Mangrovibacterium diazotrophicum: one gene and its partner. Each later gene encodes a partner of the first gene's protein in a complex. Links are inferred from orthologs where the notes say so. Each region holds a gene or a part of one and is shown in the gene's direction. Other genes may lie near its edges. The genes, in order: secA and secY.

Region 1 (12,955 bases):
CAAAGTTTAAACAACAATTAGAGAATTAAATTTCGTTAGTTCCAAACTACTAGAATTTTTTTTTATTTTCCAATACCTGCGTGGATATTTTTAAAAATGAGCTACAAATTTGACACTTATTTAAGCTTTTTAGTTAATATTTATGTCATTTTGGGATGATTATCATTCGAATTCATTCTTTTTTCCAAGAAATATGGCTTTCGTTTTTTGTCGAAACTATTCCGGTTTTAATGTTGTTATAATCGAAAAAAGAAAGCTATGAGTTTTACATTAGAAATCGGGAAACAGGCCATCCCTTTTAATTTGCCTGCAACAGACGGAAAAAATTACCAATTGGAAGATTTCCGGGATAGTCCCTATTTAGTTATTTTCTTCACTTGTAACCATTGTCCGTATGTAATTGGAAGCGACGAGGTAACTCGAGAAACAGTTCTGAAATTCAAAGATAAAGGAGTGCGTTTTGTCGCCATCAACTCGAATAGTAAGAATACCTATGCCGACGATGATTTTCCACACATGGTAAAACGGATGGAAGAGTTTAACTTCCCCTGGACCTATTTGTATGATGAGAGTCAGGATATTGCGTTGGCGTACGGAGCTTTACGCACACCCCATTTTTATGTTTTCGATTCGGATCGGAAGTTGGTTTACACCGGGCGGGCTGTAGACAGCCCTAGAGATACGTCGAAGATGACTGTGAATGACCTGGAACGTACCTTAGAGGAATTGACCAGTGGAAAAGAAATATCGGTTCCGGTAACTAACCCAATTGGCTGCAATGTGAAGTGGGATGGGAAAGACAGGCACTGGATGCCTGCAGATGCTTGTGATCTGGTTTGGAATCAATAGTTCTTGTTTTTACATTTGGAGAACTGGTTGTTTGAAAGTCTTTCTTATACAAACTTTAAATAACCGGTTTTTCAACTCGAGTCAACATAAAACTGTGAAAAAAACTAATCGAATGAAAAAGCTATTCTTACTTGGTGTACTTCTTGGAGTTATCAATACTTCCTTTGCCGGATCGCCGATTAATTTAGGACTGAAGGCAGGTTATTCGTCTTCCATGTTAACAACAGATTTGGATCAGTTTAACGATGGTTCTGTCAGTAACTTTTTGGTTGGGGCCTTTTTGCGGGTCAATTTGAAGAAATGGTATCTTCAACCTGAAGGCTATTTCACCTCGAAAGGAGGAAATCTGAACGATGTAACGACAGAATCGTTTGATTTGAACACTGTAGATGTGCCGTTGTTGCTCGGTTACAAGTTGATTGATGTGGCCAAGGTCAATGTTCGGTTAAATGCAGGGCCGGTTTTCTCGTTTATTACAAAGAAAGACGGCGATACCAGCGGCTCTGAATTCGATTACAATAATGTGAAAGACAACTATGTCGGCATTCAGTACGGTGCAGGAGTTGATTTCTTGTTTTTGACGCTTGATGCTCGCATGGAAAACAGTTTGGGCGATGTTCACACCGGCGGTGGCGACGAGAAAATAAAACTTTTTATGGTGACTTTAGGTATAAAGTTTCTTTAACTGTTCGCAGGATTTAGTTTACCATTTTTCATTTTAATTTTACAGGATGAAAAAATTGGTTGTATTGATCGTGATCACATTTTACAGCCTGGCAGCGAAGGCCCAGGCTGATTCAATCTTACTGAAGCCCGATCCGGTTGAATATGAGTTTCTTTATCGGGAATTATTCAATTTCAGTACGGAATCAACTTTTGGACCAGTGGTTCCCGATCGTCCGGCATTCAATTTTAAACTAAACTGGGCTAATCCTTTTGAAACTCAAACAACATACAATTTCTCCAACTTTTACCAAAGCAGATTTAATGGGGCCTGGTATCCTAATCCGTTTGTCTCGGCTTATTTCGTGAATTCGTCGGCAGAGTACCGCTTAAGCGAACGATGGAAAATGGGAGGAAACAGTTTTTCAGCCAATTCTATTTACGATCCGGTACCGCTAAATTTTGATCCTTCAAAGATGAACATCCGTGGAATCAACTTCTACATGGAATACAAAGTATCGGATAAATTTCGGATAGGAGGCGGTGTTCAAATCAACCAGGGCTATTGACGGAATGCTTCAAATTAGAGGTTTCTCATCTTGTTTGAGCAGCGAAAGTTCCGTATTTTCGCCAGCAAACCGAAAGTCAGCATGACAGCCTCCAGAGTTAAAGAAATTAAACCGTTTATCGTGATGGAAGTGCTTGAAAAAGCACATGCCATGGAACAAGAAGGCAAGCACATCATCCATTTGGAAGTGGGCGAGCCTGATTTCGATATTCCGCAATGCGTGAATGAGGCTATTTGTCAAGCGTTGACAGAAGGACGAACACATTATACGCATAGTTTGGGCGATCCGGAGTTGCGAAAAGCCATTGCGCGGCAATATTTGGATGAATACGGTGTCGTGGTCGATCCTGACCAAATCGTTGTCACATCGGGCTCTTCGCCGGCAATATTGATGGCTTTGTCGGTGCTTTGTGAAGCTGGCGACGAAGTGTTGATTTCGGATCCCGCTTACGCTTGCTACGACAATTTCATACATTACATAGGCGCTACAACAGTCCGGATACCGGTTTCACCACAGGATGGATTCCAGTTTCATGCCGAGGATGTCATCCAAAAAATTGGTCCGAAAACGCGCGCAATTATCATCAACAGTCCTATGAATCCCACGGGGAATTTGTTGACAGAAGAGTCTCTCCGGATGATGGCCTCTCTGGACGTTCCGATTATTTCGGATGAGATTTACCACGGTTTGGTTTATCAGCAAAAAGCACATACCATACTCGAATACACCGATCAGGCATTCGTACTTAATGGTTTTTCGAAGCGGTATGCCATGACCGGTCTGCGTCTGGGCTACCTGATTGCGCCCCAAAAGTATATTCGGGTATTGCAAAAGATGCAGCAAAACCTGTTCATTTGTGCAAGCTCCACGGCTCAGCGGGGCGGAATTGCAGCCCTGGAGCTGGGAACAGAAGCTGTTTCAAAAATGCTTACCGTTTACGACGAGCGTAGAAAATACATGATCAGTCGCCTGAAAGAGCTCGGATTTAGTATACCCGTAGAGCCAACAGGGGCATTTTATGTATTTGTTGACGCTTCACATCTTTCAGGAGATTCCTATCAATTAGCTTTCGATATTCTTGAAAAAGCACATGTTGGCGTAACGCCGGGTATTGATTTTGGCCCGGGAGGTGAGGGATACCTGCGTTTTTCCTATGCCAATTCATTGGAAAACATTAAAGAGGGGCTCGATCGTTTGGAAAAGTATATTCAGAATCGATAATCCCGATTTTCCTGTTTTCACCATTTATCCTGCCTTTTATTGACAGACTATTCAGTCGCGTTCACCGTCGTTTTGGCATCGTTTATCGAAAGCGGAGCCGAAGACTGTAATGATTTGATTTTTCGGCCGTCTATTAGATTGTAACAAGCAGAAAGAAACATTTTAGTAGAAAACAATTGCCAGAAAATTAAACATTTAAATCAAACAGTCATGAAAAACAGAATCTTCCAATTAGTAATCGTCGCTGTACTCGTTACAGTAGGTCTATCAGTAAGTGCAGCAGGCGGTAATCGCATGTTTGACGATTATACGATCAAAGAAATGCAGCATGCAGATCTTTTTACCGGTGTTGATGCCGCGTGGACTTTAACCTATGACAACCAGGATTGTCCGATTTTGATCTCGTTCACGAAAAACAAAGATTGTAAAACTTATGTTGTCCGGGGCGACCATTTTGAGGTGGTATACGAATGTACCAAGGACGGTTTTGGAGCACGCATGGTTAAGAAATCCGAAAGCATGTTCCCACGTCAATTGAATACCGCGGTCTTAAATTCGGAAGAGTTGGCGAAACAAAGAATCCTCACCCCAAATCGCGTAACAGACGAACGGGCTTTGGCGTTGATTGCTGCTTTTTTGCCCGATTTAGTAAATCCCAGCTATCAACATTTGTTGAACTAGCGAATTTTAATAATTAGATTTCATCAATTCTCAAGCCGCCTTCTTCCCCCGAGGGCGGCTTCTTCATTCTAAATGCAACCGCAAACAAAGCCGTCTGCCATTCCTTCCAGTAATTCATTCACGGCTCTCTGTTCATTTTCGGTTCCGCGGCATTTTTCGCAGACAGGTAGATTAATGGACGGATTGCGCAAACAATCTTTTGCGACAGGCTCTTCGCATACAAAACAGGTAGTTGAGAAGTCGTTATTCATCTAATTTCAAGGTTTTCTCGCTGTAAAATTAGTGTATTCATTATCATTCGCAAAACACTGCTAACACTGCTTTTCTGTCATAAAAAAATAACAAAAGTGCTATTCTGTCGCTATTTTTGTCTGATTCGGAAGTGGCACGATTATTATTGAAAAAATTAGTCCTGCATTAAGTATGATAATTCATTATAATTACATTTGTGGGCAGTAAAGCAGAATTATATAAAAAATTAAAATAGAATGGCTTTTATTAGTAAAATCCTGGGAGCATTTCTGGGGAACAAATCAGACCGGGATATTAAAGAGGTCACGCCAATTCTTGAAAACATCAGGAATGAATACGCCCGGATCACTCAACTATCCAACGACGAACTCAGAGCAGAATCTGAAAAATTAAAGCAAATCATAAAAGACCGGATTAAACCGGAAGAAGACTCTATTGCTTCCTTAAAAGCCAAAGCTGAAGAAGCTGATATTCAGGAAAGCGAACAAATCTATCAAGAGGTTGATAAGCTGGAAGAGCAAATCGACGTTAAGATCGAAGAGGTGCTGAGTGAGATCCTTCCGGCGGCATTCGCACTGGTGAAAGAAACAGCCAAACGATTTACCGATAACGAAAAAATAATTGTCAAAGCCAGCGATTTCGACCGCAATTTGGCTGCTTTCAAAGACAACGTACAGATTGACGGTGAAGAAGCTACCTGGTTCAACTCATGGATGGCCGGAGGTAACGAAATTACCTGGCAAATGATCCACTACGATGTGCAGTTGATTGGTGGTATCGTTCTGCACTCGGGTAAAATTGCCGAGATGGCAACCGGTGAAGGTAAAACGTTGGTAGCAACATTGCCTGTATTCCTAAATGCATTGGCTGGACGTGGTGTTCACGTTGTTACCGTGAACGATTACCTGGCCAAACGTGACTCGGAATGGATGGGGCCGATTTTCGAGTTCCACGGTTTGAGTGTCGACTGTATCGACAAACACCAACCGAACTCTGATGCCCGCCGCAAAGCATACAACGCCGACATTACTTATGGTACGAACAACGAATTTGGTTTCGACTACCTGCGTGACAATATGGCGATCAATCCGCGCGACCTGGTACAACGCAAACACCATTATGCGATTGTCGATGAGGTTGACTCGGTTTTAATTGACGATGCGCGTACGCCGTTGATTATTTCCGGACCAGTTCCAAAAGGTGACAATCAGAAATTCGAGGAATTGATGCCGCGAGTTGAACGCTTGGTTTCTGCACAACGGAACTACACCATGCAATGCTTGACCGACGCGAAACGTCTGTTGGGTAAAGCTGATGCCACGAAAGACGAAAAAGAAGAAGGCGCAATGCAATTGCTTCGTGCTCACAAAGGGATGCCAAAGACAAAAGCGTTGATCAAATTTTTGAGCGAAGAGGGCGTCAAAGCTACGATGCAGAAGACAGAGAATTACTATATGCAGGACAACAGCAAGAACATGCATATTGTAACCGATCCGCTTTTCTTCGTTATTGATGAGAAATTGAATTCAGTTGAGTTGACAGATAAAGGGATCGATTTGATCTCGTCGGATGTTGATGATCCTGAATTTTTCATCCTGCCGGACGTTGGTTCTTCAGTTGCTGAAATCGAAAACAGCACCGAGCTAAGTGCCCAGGATAAAATTGAGCAGAAAGATGTTCTGCTTCAAAATTATGCGGTAAAATCGGAACGTGTTCACACCATCAACCAGTTGTTGAAAGCTTATGCCATGTTTGAAAAAGACGTGGAATATGTGGTAATCGACAACAAAGTGAAGATTGTTGATGAACAAACCGGCCGTATCATGGAAGGCCGTCGTTATTCTGATGGTCTGCACCAGGCAATTGAAGCGAAGGAACGCGTAAAAGTTGAAGCGGCTACGCAAACTTTTGCAACTGTGACCCTGCAGAACTATTTCCGGATGTACCACAAACTGTCCGGTATGACTGGTACTGCAGAGACGGAAGCAGGTGAATTCTGGGACATCTACAAATTGGATGTAGTGGTTATCCCGACTAACCGTCCGATTGTTCGTAACGACTGGAACGACAAGGTTTATAAAACCAAACGTGAAAAATATAATGCCGTAATTCAGGAGATTGTTGAACTGAACGAAGCCGGTCGCCCGGTCTTGGTTGGTACAACTTCGGTAGAAATCTCTGAATTATTGAGCCGTATGTTGAAGATTCGCGGTATTAAACACAACGTGTTAAACGCGAAACTCCACGCTCGCGAGGCTGACATCGTAGCCGATGCGGGTAAAAAAGGAATGGTGACCATCGCAACAAACATGGCCGGTCGTGGTACCGACATTAAGTTGAGTCCGGAAGTGAAACAAGCCGGTGGTTTGGCCATCATTGGTACCGAGCGTCACGACTCTCGACGGGTTGACCGCCAGCTGCGTGGTCGTTCCGGACGTCAGGGTGACCCGGGCTCTTCGCAGTTCTTCGTGTCTTTGGAAGACGATTTGATGCGCCTGTTCAACTCTGATCGTATTACCGGAATTATGGACCGATTGGGTCTGGAGGAAGGCGAAGTTATTCAGCACTCCATGATCACCAAATCGATTGAACGTGCACAGAAAAAAGTTGAAGAAAATAACTTCGGTATTCGTAAACGTTTGCTGGAATACGATGATGTGATGAACTCGCAACGTGAGGTAATCTACAAAAAACGTCGTCACGCACTTTATGGCGAACGTTTGGAAGTGGACTTGCTGAACATGATGTACGACTCGCTGGAAGCACTTGTGAACGAGTATTACGGTGGCGATTTCGAAGATTTCAACCTGGAACTGATGCGACTGATGTCGATTGAATCTCCGGTAAGCGAAGAGAAATTCAAACAAATGAAACCGGAAGACATTATCGAGAGCATCTATTCTGCGATGATCAATTCGTACACCAGAAAGGTTGAAACAATTTCGAAACAAGCCTTTCCGGTTATCAAAGATGTTTACGAGAACAAGTCGCACATGTACCAAAATATTGTTGTTCCTATTTCCGATGGTAAACGTATCTTCCAGATTGTTACCAACTTGGAAAAAGCATACAACAACAAAGGTAAAGAGCTTGTTAAGTCGTACCAAAAGCAGATTGTGCTGGCTACCATCGACGAAAGCTGGAAAGAACAGCTGCGTGAAATGGACGATTTGAAACAGTCGGTGCAAAACGCGGCTTACGAACAAAAAGATCCGTTGTTGATCTACAAGTTTGAATCATTCAACCTGTTCAAGCAAATGATTCAAAAGGTGAATAAAGACATTGTTTCCACGTTGATGAAGGGACATATCCCGATTTCGGACCCGAACCAGGTTCGCGAAGCAGAAGTTGCCCGTAGAACTGATATGAGTAAATATTCAACTCAAAAATCGGAAGTTCCGGAATTAGGGTCAGGCAGAAGCCAGGAACAACGCGAACCGCAAAAAGCTCAGCCAGTTAGGGTAGAGAAGAAGGTCGGTCGTAACGATCCGTGTCCTTGCGGAAGTGGTAAAAAATATAAAAGTTGTCACGGTAAAGGACTTGTAGAATAAGTAGCTTCGGCTACTTATTCTTTTTTTTGCTCCTCAAAATTTCACGAATAAACACACGAAGTGTCTTAAAATAAATGTCATGCAGTTAATACTGAATTTCATCCATTGGAATGTTAGTCCCGAGATTTTTCATATTGGTTCTCTTTCTGTGCGTTGGTACGGATTGCTTTTCGCAGTCGGTTTTCTGGTTGGTTACAACATTGGCGAGCGTATGTTTAAATTCGACGGTACCGACTTGAAATGGCTGGAGAGCCTGTTCATTTATCTCTTGGTATCAACTGTAATCGGGGCGCGTTTAGGACATGTGTTGTTTTATGGCTGGGATTACTACTCGCAGCATCCAGCAGAGATTATCAAGGTTTGGCACGGTGGTTTGGCCAGTCACGGAGGCGCAATCGGTATTTTTATTGCACTGATTATTTGGAGTCGCAAGGTTTCAAAACGCTCTGTTTTATGGGTTTTGGACCGTGTGGTTGTGCCAACAGCTCTTGTTGCAGCAATGATTCGTTTCGGGAACCTGATGAACTCTGAGATTTACGGGATTCAAACGAATATGCCTTGGGGTTTCATTTTTGAACGCAACGGCGAAACAGTTGCCAAACATCCAACTCAGATTTACGAGTCGCTTTCGTACCTGGTGACTTTCGGCTTGCTGATGTTCCTTTATTTCAAAACCAACCTTCGGAAAAAAGAAGGTTTTATCGTTGGCTTATTCTTCGTGATGGTTTTCTTATCCCGTTTCCTGATCGAATTCATCAAAGAAGACCAGGAAGCTTTTGAAGCCGGTATGGCACTGAATATGGGACAAATACTTAGTATTCCGTTTGTGTTAGGCGGCTTGTTCTTAATTTTCAGGGCATTAAAAAAGCCGGATGTCAATTATCCGGCTGCGAAAAAATAAATATCGTTTTTCTTATTTAGTTCTGAAACTGCTTCAAAATCTCCTTGCGCTTCTTCAGCGTAATCAGGTAATTTTGGGTTTGCTGCATGTATTTAGTGTAGTATGATTTGTTTGCCCATTCGATTGCCTGATCCAGATTGCCCAACATTTCTGAACACAAAGCGAGGTTGAATTCAGCCTTACTTTTTACCGACGCTTTTTCTGAATTGGCATAACCAAGCCAGTAATCGTAAGCTTCCTGCCATTTATGATCGTTGGCAAAATTGGTCATTCTGGTTATATCATTCTGATTGATAACGAAATAAATCCGACTTTCTTTGACCCACTTCGGAGATAACCGCTCATCAATGTCCAATGCAATTTGGATTCCTGTCTGAATCAGGCACTCTTTAATCGTGGGCATACGACTAAAAATGGCTTTCGTTGAAGTGTCTCCATCTTGCCAGGAAATGGTATCGTCGACAGCGAATTGACGGATGATCTTCTGCCTGCTAGGATCGTAGATCTTCACGACGGCATCGTATTTCGAATCGATTTGCGCTTTCGCGTACTGTGGCTCGCCGCTGGGCGTGGCAAAAACTGAATAATTGGTCAGGATTTTATTGTAATAGCGCTCAATAACCAGCAGGGCATCTGTATTGAAGGTATTACATAAGGAAGAGACTTCGTCCCAGTCCAGGCTTTCGGGCATAAGATAGAACGCTTTGTTGCGGTCAATGTAGCGTTCTTCCGGAATCACAACATCGTAACGTCCTGATTCAAACAAAAGTTCTCCCAAAGCTTTCAAGGTTGTATCTGCAGCAAGACTATCCAAAACGACTGAGTCGTAATCAAACCCTCTTGTAAAAAAATACTGCTGAAGACTGTCTTCATTGAAATTTTGAAAATCTCCGGTTATTCCTCTGTTTACCAGGGTTAGACTGCTAATTTCCTCCGGCAAAAGCTGCACTGATGGCCGAGGCGTTTCTATCAACAGCGTTTTATATGAAGAGGAACACGATGAAAAAAGAAACAACAATAATAGCAGGCTCATCAACTGCTTGTTAACTCTCTTTTTATTCATAAATCTATATATTGATTCGGAAACAGAAAACTTTGAAAGTTAAAAAAATCTTTCTGTGATCGTTAGTAGGAACCCCAAAATTTTCTCAAAAACCATTCCACACTTACTAAAAATAGAATCAAAAATGCAAGCCATTTCATTGCGATAAACTCTTTGAAAACAAGTTGCTTCACTCTATTCTCGTTTAACTCGGATTGCCGTTTCAATAGCTTTAGTAGTTCTTCGAACTTCTCAGGCCGAATAAATTCACCACCAGTATTGGCTGCGATCTGGTAGAGTAAATTGAAATCAGCCTGTAAATTAAGCTGTTCCAACTGCAATTTATCAATCCGGAACGAGCCTTCTTCAGTAAATTTGCGATCGCCAAGCTGAGTTGCCGCCTGGAAAGAATAGGTGCCAACGGGTAAATTGCCGGTATTCAACTCATAATGATTATCGGCCTTGTCGAACACATAATCATAAGTCAAGCCGGATTCCGCTTTGATTTGAATCGAAACTTCCGGATCAGTCACCGGCTCGAAACTTTCATTCAACAACTCTGCTTCCAGCGTTACGTCCTGATCCTCCATATAATTAGTTTGATAAAAGAGGTTGAAGTTATCTTCGTTAGGTTTTAGAATCAGGTAATTGATGATTTTCAAGAACAGATCATCGAAAATGGCGGATGATTGGTTTTGTGCTAGATCATTGATTCGCCAGCGCCAAATACCCTCACCGGCAATGAGTCCTGTTTTCACGCCACTGTACCGTCCCAAACTAATCAAGGGCCTCTGCATATCGACCTGCTGAATTGTTTGGAATGCGAGCGTCTGCCAGTCGCCGGACAAAGTCACATCTGCAAATGGCACATAAAGCGGCGGCCAGGTTTTCATTTGGTTAACCTGAAGTTCGTTTGTCTGAAAGAAGTTAAACTGCGGATTGACAGAACCTGTGCCATATTCGTAGCCTCGCGGGTTTTCGAACGTGAATCCAAGTTGCAAACTATTCAGGCGATCAATGCTTGTTTCGGTACCAAAAATCCATAAAATAGGAAGTCTGGAATTCAATAATTGCTGTAATATCGGGCTATTCGCGCTATTGGCATCCGGCAATTGGTGCATGATGACTAGGTTGTATTTTGAAAGATTGAAATCTCCTGAAGCATCGTTTCTGAGATCGTATTCAATATTAACCTGTGGATCTAGTACCCTTGTTATTGCCGCAATATCCGGATGTGCCCCATGTTCCAAAATCAAGACTTTTTGTTTTTGATCGAGCACTCGGATCGAGAATTCATAAGAATTGTTGGTGGCGTTCTTTTCTGAGTCAAACAAAGTTGTTTCAATCCTGTAGTTGACGATTCCGCTTTTCTCTGCTTTCAGGTGAACCAGCTGCTGTTGAAAGAAGTCGTTGTTTCGGATCGTCAAATTCGTTTCATAAACCAGTTGGCGATCTTGCCAAATAGTTAGTTTTGAATCCTTTCCGGCGAGCTGTTGGAAAGACAGATTGATTTCGACCGGAAACAAGTCATCGAGGAATGCAGTTGGATTGGACACGACCTTGAGAATTGCCGCGTCAACTTGTTTGGTTGTATCGCCGACGCCGACTGTATAAATTGGGAAATTGATATTTTGGCTTGAAAACACAGGGTCGGTGCCCGTGTTGAAAATTCCGTCGCCGATCAAAATCATGGACGAAACACTCGAGGGCAGGTAGCTATTTTCGACTTCCCCGAACAAGTCACTGTAATTCGATCGGGCATCCAAAAACGAAATATTCGGTTCTTTATTTGCTTTTTCACCAAAAATCCAAAAGTCAGTTTTCACTCCTTTTAGCTCTTGCTTCGCTTTGTTGACGAGCCCTTCGCTTTCCTGGGCGGAGTTTTTCATCGAGCTGGAATTGTCAATTGCGACAATTATAGTTGGTTCCAAACGATGATACTGGTACCACTGAACTACAGGTGCAAGGAGTAATAAAATCAGAAAGAATACCGACAGGAAGCGCAGGCTGCTTAGTAGAATGATTTGGGGTTTTGAGTAAAACTCAGCTTGCGATTTCGACTTGTAAGTTATGAATACGACGACACCCGCCAGGACGAGTGCTGGCAAAAGAAAAAGGAGATAATTCGTTTGTTCGAAGAATATTTTCAACTGCTTTTGATAATTGAATTAGTATAGCCGAAGTTGCTAGTCAAATTTAGCATACTTCCGGTAAACTCAAGCATTCAAGGCGATCTTTGGCGAAGTTGAGACTAAGATTTTAGTGAACTTCGAACCAGGTTTGTTAGTTGAACCCGGTTAGCAACTCCTGTTTTCAGATAGATCCGCGAGGCATGGTCTTTCACTGTCTGAAGGGTGATGAATAAGGAATCTGCAATTTCCTTGTTGGGTTTTCCTTTGCAGATCTGTTCAATGATCTCGGCTTCGCGTTTGGAGATTTCAAAGTGTCTGCAAAAGTCATCGAAGCTATTATTGGTCTCTTTTCGGAGCTGAAAGTCACCAATTTTGAAATATATAATTGATGGCAGAAAAGCCGGAGTTAAAAAATAGCAAAAGATAAAAATCTGGGCACAAAGCCAATGCGAAGATTGGGATTCGTAAAACGCGATTAATAAAATCGCAGGCATCAAGATGCTGATCGATAATAAAATAGGAGAGAGTTGACTTTCCTTTGAAACTGACCGAGAAATCAGCAGAACTGTGACCGCCAGTACGACTGCTAAGTGCATGAAAAGTACAACTTGATACATTTTGTTGATGTTAAAGTCCTGAACCGGAAGTTTTATTTTGATCAGGTAGAGAAAGACAGCTAGCAATGGAACTGAAATCGCAAAATAGAGAACGGTCAGCAATCGTGGAAAATTTCGTTTGGTGTATTCGAAGGAGAAACGAATCAACAAAAACCAGGAAACGAGCAACAAGGGAGAACCGAAAGCAGGCAAAACGCTAATCAGATTTCGGGCAAAGTCGGATATGACAATCGGAGGAGTTACCAAATACTTGAAGAAAACCATTCCCCAAATTCCGTAGTAACCAAAGGAGACCATGAAGAAGCTCCAGTAGAATAAGGATGATGCGAAAGTGAGTTGTGGGCTTTTTTTGAGACGGTACGACGTGATGATCCCTAAAGCGGAAAGTCCAAGTGTCAGAAAAAGAAGCACAACGTAAAGTACAAATTCCACATCAACGGGTTTTAAAGTTAGTTATCGAGTGTAATGAAGTTTAAA
Region 2 (2,967 bases), 1.5 Mb from region 1 along the record:
TCCTGGCGAAATCAAAAGGATCGTCTAACCCACACAACTTGGTAAAAGCTACTTTCAATGCATTGCTTGAAATGCGCGATGCTTACACTGTAGCTCAGCACAGAGGTGTTTCATTGGAAAAAGTATTTAAAGGATAAGGAACTATGGCTAAAATTAAAGTTACTTTAGTGAAGAGCATTATTGGTTCCGAAAAGAGCCAAAAAGCAACAGTAGAAGCTCTCGGTATTAAAAAGTTGAATCACTCTGTTGAACATGAAGCTACTCCAGCGATCATGGGGATGGTAAACAAAGTGAAACACTTAGTGAAAGTCGAAGAAATTTAAATTTTTTTAGGATTGAAATTATGGAATTAAATAATCTTAAACCTGCAACAGGATCCGTTAAACGGGAAAAGCGTATTGGTCGCGGTCAGGGTTCGGGACATGGCGGTACTTCTACAAGAGGTCACAAAGGTGCCCAATCCAGATCAGGCTATAGCCGCAAGCGTGGTTTCGAAGGCGGTCAAATGCCGATGCAACGTGTGGTACCGAAATTCGGATTCAAAAATGTAAACAGGGTAGAATATAAAGCCATCAATCTGGAAACATTGCAAACATTGGCTGAAAGCAAATCGCTTTCAGCTATTGATGTGCAAACCTTGGTTGATGCTGGTCTGGCTTCAAAAAATGACCGCGTAAAAATTTTGGGAAATGGATCTTTAACATTAAAATTGGAAGTTAAAGCTCATGCCTTTTCTCAAAGCGCAAAAGAAGCCATCGAAAAATTAGAAGGAACCACTGAAATACTCTAAACCGAATGAAAAAATTTATCGAAACCCTAAAGAATATCTATAAAATCGAAGATTTGAGAGCCCGTTTGGGATTAACCTTATTTCTTTTGTTAATTTATCGATTAGGATCGTATGTAGCTTTACCGGGAATCGACCCTGCACAACTGGGTCAATTAAAACAACAGACTTCAGATGGGTTGCTGGGGTTATTGGATATGTTCTCGGGAGGTGCATTCTCAAACGCATCCGTATTTGCTTTAGGGATCATGCCTTACATTTCTGCTTCTATCGTAATTCAGCTGTTGGGAATAGCCGTTCCATATTTTCAGCGTTTACAAAAAGAAGGGGAATCAGGAAGAAGAAAAATCAACCAGATAACTCGTTATCTGACCGTGTTGATTCTTTTATTCCAGGCACCTGCGTATTTGGCCAACTTAACATTTCAATTACCGGCAGAAGCCTTCGCTGTTAGCGGCTGGATGTTCAAAGTAACATCAACAATTATTCTGACAGCTGGGTCGATGTTCATTATGTGGTTGGGCGAGCGCATCACCGATAAAGGAATAGGTAACGGTATTTCATTAATTATCATGATCGGTATTATCGCCCGTCTGCCATTTGCTGTCTTCGCCGAATTTATTTCGCGCCTCGAACAACAAGGTGGTGGTATGGTGATGTTCCTAATTGAGTTTGTATTCCTGTTCGTCGTGTTCATGGGAAGTATTCTGCTGGTACAAGGTACCCGCCGTATCCCTGTTCAGTACGCTAAACGAATTGTGGGTAACAAACAATATGGGGGCGTACGTCAGTACATACCGTTAAAAGTGAATGCTGCTGGGGTAATGCCAATTATCTTTGCCCAAGCTATCATGTTTGTTCCAATTAGCCTTGCCGGCTTTGCCAACTCTGACAGCATGAGCGGCTTTGCATCTGCAATGTCCAATCACACTGGCTTTTGGTATAATTTCTCTCAGTTTGTATTGGTCGTTTTGTTTACGTACTTTTACACCGCCATTACAGTAAACCCTGTGCAGATGGCTGAAGACATGAAAAAGAACGGTGGTTTTATTCCCGGTGTTAAACCAGGAAAGAAAACAGTCGAATTCCTCGATACCGTTATGTCTCGCATTACATTACCGGGATCTATTTTCCTGGGTATTGTAACTATTCTGCCAGCTTTCGCTATGATGGCCGGAATTAACACCCAGTTCGCCTACTTCTATGGCGGTACATCACTGTTAATTTTGGTAGGTGTTGTACTCGATACATTACAACAAATTGAGAGTCATCTTTTGATGCGCCATTATGATGGTCTGATGAAATCAGGTCGGATTAAAGGACGTACAGGAGGTGGTGCGGCAATGTATTAATAGTCTTAACATCTTTCTTTAAAAGAATATATCAACCGGTACAGGGAACTGTACCGGTTATAAAAATAAAGAGATAAGTAAACTATGGCAAAACAAGCCTCGATAGAACAAGACGGAACAATCATTGAAGCATTATCAAATGCCATGTTCAGGGTTGAACTTGAAAATGGACACGTGATAACAGCGCATATCTCTGGTAAAATGCGTATGCATTATATCAAAATTCTTCCTGGAGATAAGGTGAAAGTGGAAATGTCACCTTACGATCTGACTAAAGGACGAATTACTTTTAGATATAAAAATTAAATAAGGAATCATGAAAGTAAGAGTATCCATTAAGAAACGCAGTGCCGACTGTAAGATTGTACGCAGAAAAGGCCGTTTGTACGTGATCAACAAAAAGAATCCTAAGTTCAAACAGCGTCAAGGATAATTAATTAACTTTGTAAAAATTTTTTTTATGGCTCGTATTGTTGGAGTTGATATTCCTGATAATAAAAGAGGAGAAATAGCCTTGACATATGTTTTCGGCATCGGCCGGGCCCGTTCACGCTATATCCTCGAACAAGCTGGTGTTTCTCCTGATATGAAAGTAGCTGACTGGGATGATGACCAGTTCGCAGCTATCCGTTCAGTTATCAGCAACAATTTCAAAGTAGAAGGTGAACTTCGCTCTGAAAACCAGTTGAACATTAAACGATTGATGGACATCGGTTGCTACCGTGGTATCCGTCACCGTATTGGCCTTCCAGTACGTGGACAAAGCACTAAAAACAACGCTCGTACACGTAAAGGAAAGAAGAAAACTGTAGCTAATAAGAAAAAAGC

What was found.
Region 2: the proteins of secA (region 1) and secY are in contact, whole or in part, in a crystal structure (PDB 3DIN), measured with the Thermotoga maritima proteins. The link is inferred for Mangrovibacterium diazotrophicum from one-to-one orthologs. Residues at the interface, in WP_004082002.1 of Thermotoga maritima: Glu261, Ala262, Arg263, Lys300, Ala301, Arg302, Thr303, Ile304, Ile305, Leu323, Tyr324, Asp325, Pro326, Val329, Ser330, Tyr333, Ile336, Lys340, Phe345, Val349, Glu363, Phe364, Tyr374, Ser375, Gly376, Gly377, Glu393, Ile395, Thr482, Ser483; in WP_004081795.1 of Thermotoga maritima: Glu108, Gly109, Glu110, Glu111, Ala236, Glu237, Arg238, Arg239, Ile240, Thr241, Ile242, Gln243, Tyr244, Ala245, Arg246, Arg247, Val248, Thr249, Gly250, Arg251, Arg252, Val253, Tyr254, Gly256, Ala257, Ser258, Thr259, Tyr260, Leu261, Pro262.

Annotation. Positions count from the first base shown.
Region 1 is NZ_RAPN01000001.1:485,581-498,535, reverse strand. Bases 4,074-7,986 are described here. They hold secA (preprotein translocase subunit SecA), read left to right. Parts: upstream 4,074-4,471; coding sequence 4,472-7,786; downstream 7,787-7,986. Other genes in these bases: lgt (prolipoprotein diacylglyceryl transferase), read left to right, coding at 7,866-7,986. Also shown: BC643_RS02115 (thioredoxin family protein), read left to right, coding at 259-849; BC643_RS02110 (porin family protein), read left to right, coding at 962-1,534; BC643_RS02105 (hypothetical protein), read left to right, coding at 1,581-2,081; BC643_RS02100 (pyridoxal phosphate-dependent aminotransferase), read left to right, coding at 2,163-3,302; BC643_RS02095 (hypothetical protein), read left to right, coding at 3,513-3,983; more of lgt, read left to right, coding at 7,987-8,687; BC643_RS02075 (DUF6340 family protein), read right to left, coding at 8,704-9,750; BC643_RS02070 (hypothetical protein), read right to left, coding at 9,813-11,837; BC643_RS02065 (helix-turn-helix domain-containing protein), read right to left, coding at 11,981-12,910. UniProt on the Escherichia coli protein: Required for protein export, interacts with the SecYEG preprotein conducting channel.
Region 2 is NZ_RAPN01000001.1:1,961,977-1,964,943, reverse strand. What follows is about bases 117-2,967. They hold secY (preprotein translocase subunit SecY), read left to right. Parts: upstream 117-795; coding sequence 796-2,139; downstream 2,140-2,967. Other genes in these bases: rpsM (30S ribosomal protein S13), read left to right, coding at 2,600-2,967; ykgO (type B 50S ribosomal protein L36), read left to right, coding at 2,456-2,572; infA (translation initiation factor IF-1), read left to right, coding at 2,224-2,445; rplO (50S ribosomal protein L15), read left to right, coding at 344-790; rpmD (50S ribosomal protein L30), read left to right, coding at 144-323. Also shown: more of rpsE, read left to right, coding at 1-116. UniProt on the Escherichia coli protein: The central subunit of the protein translocation channel SecYEG. Consists of two halves formed by TMs 1-5 and 6-10.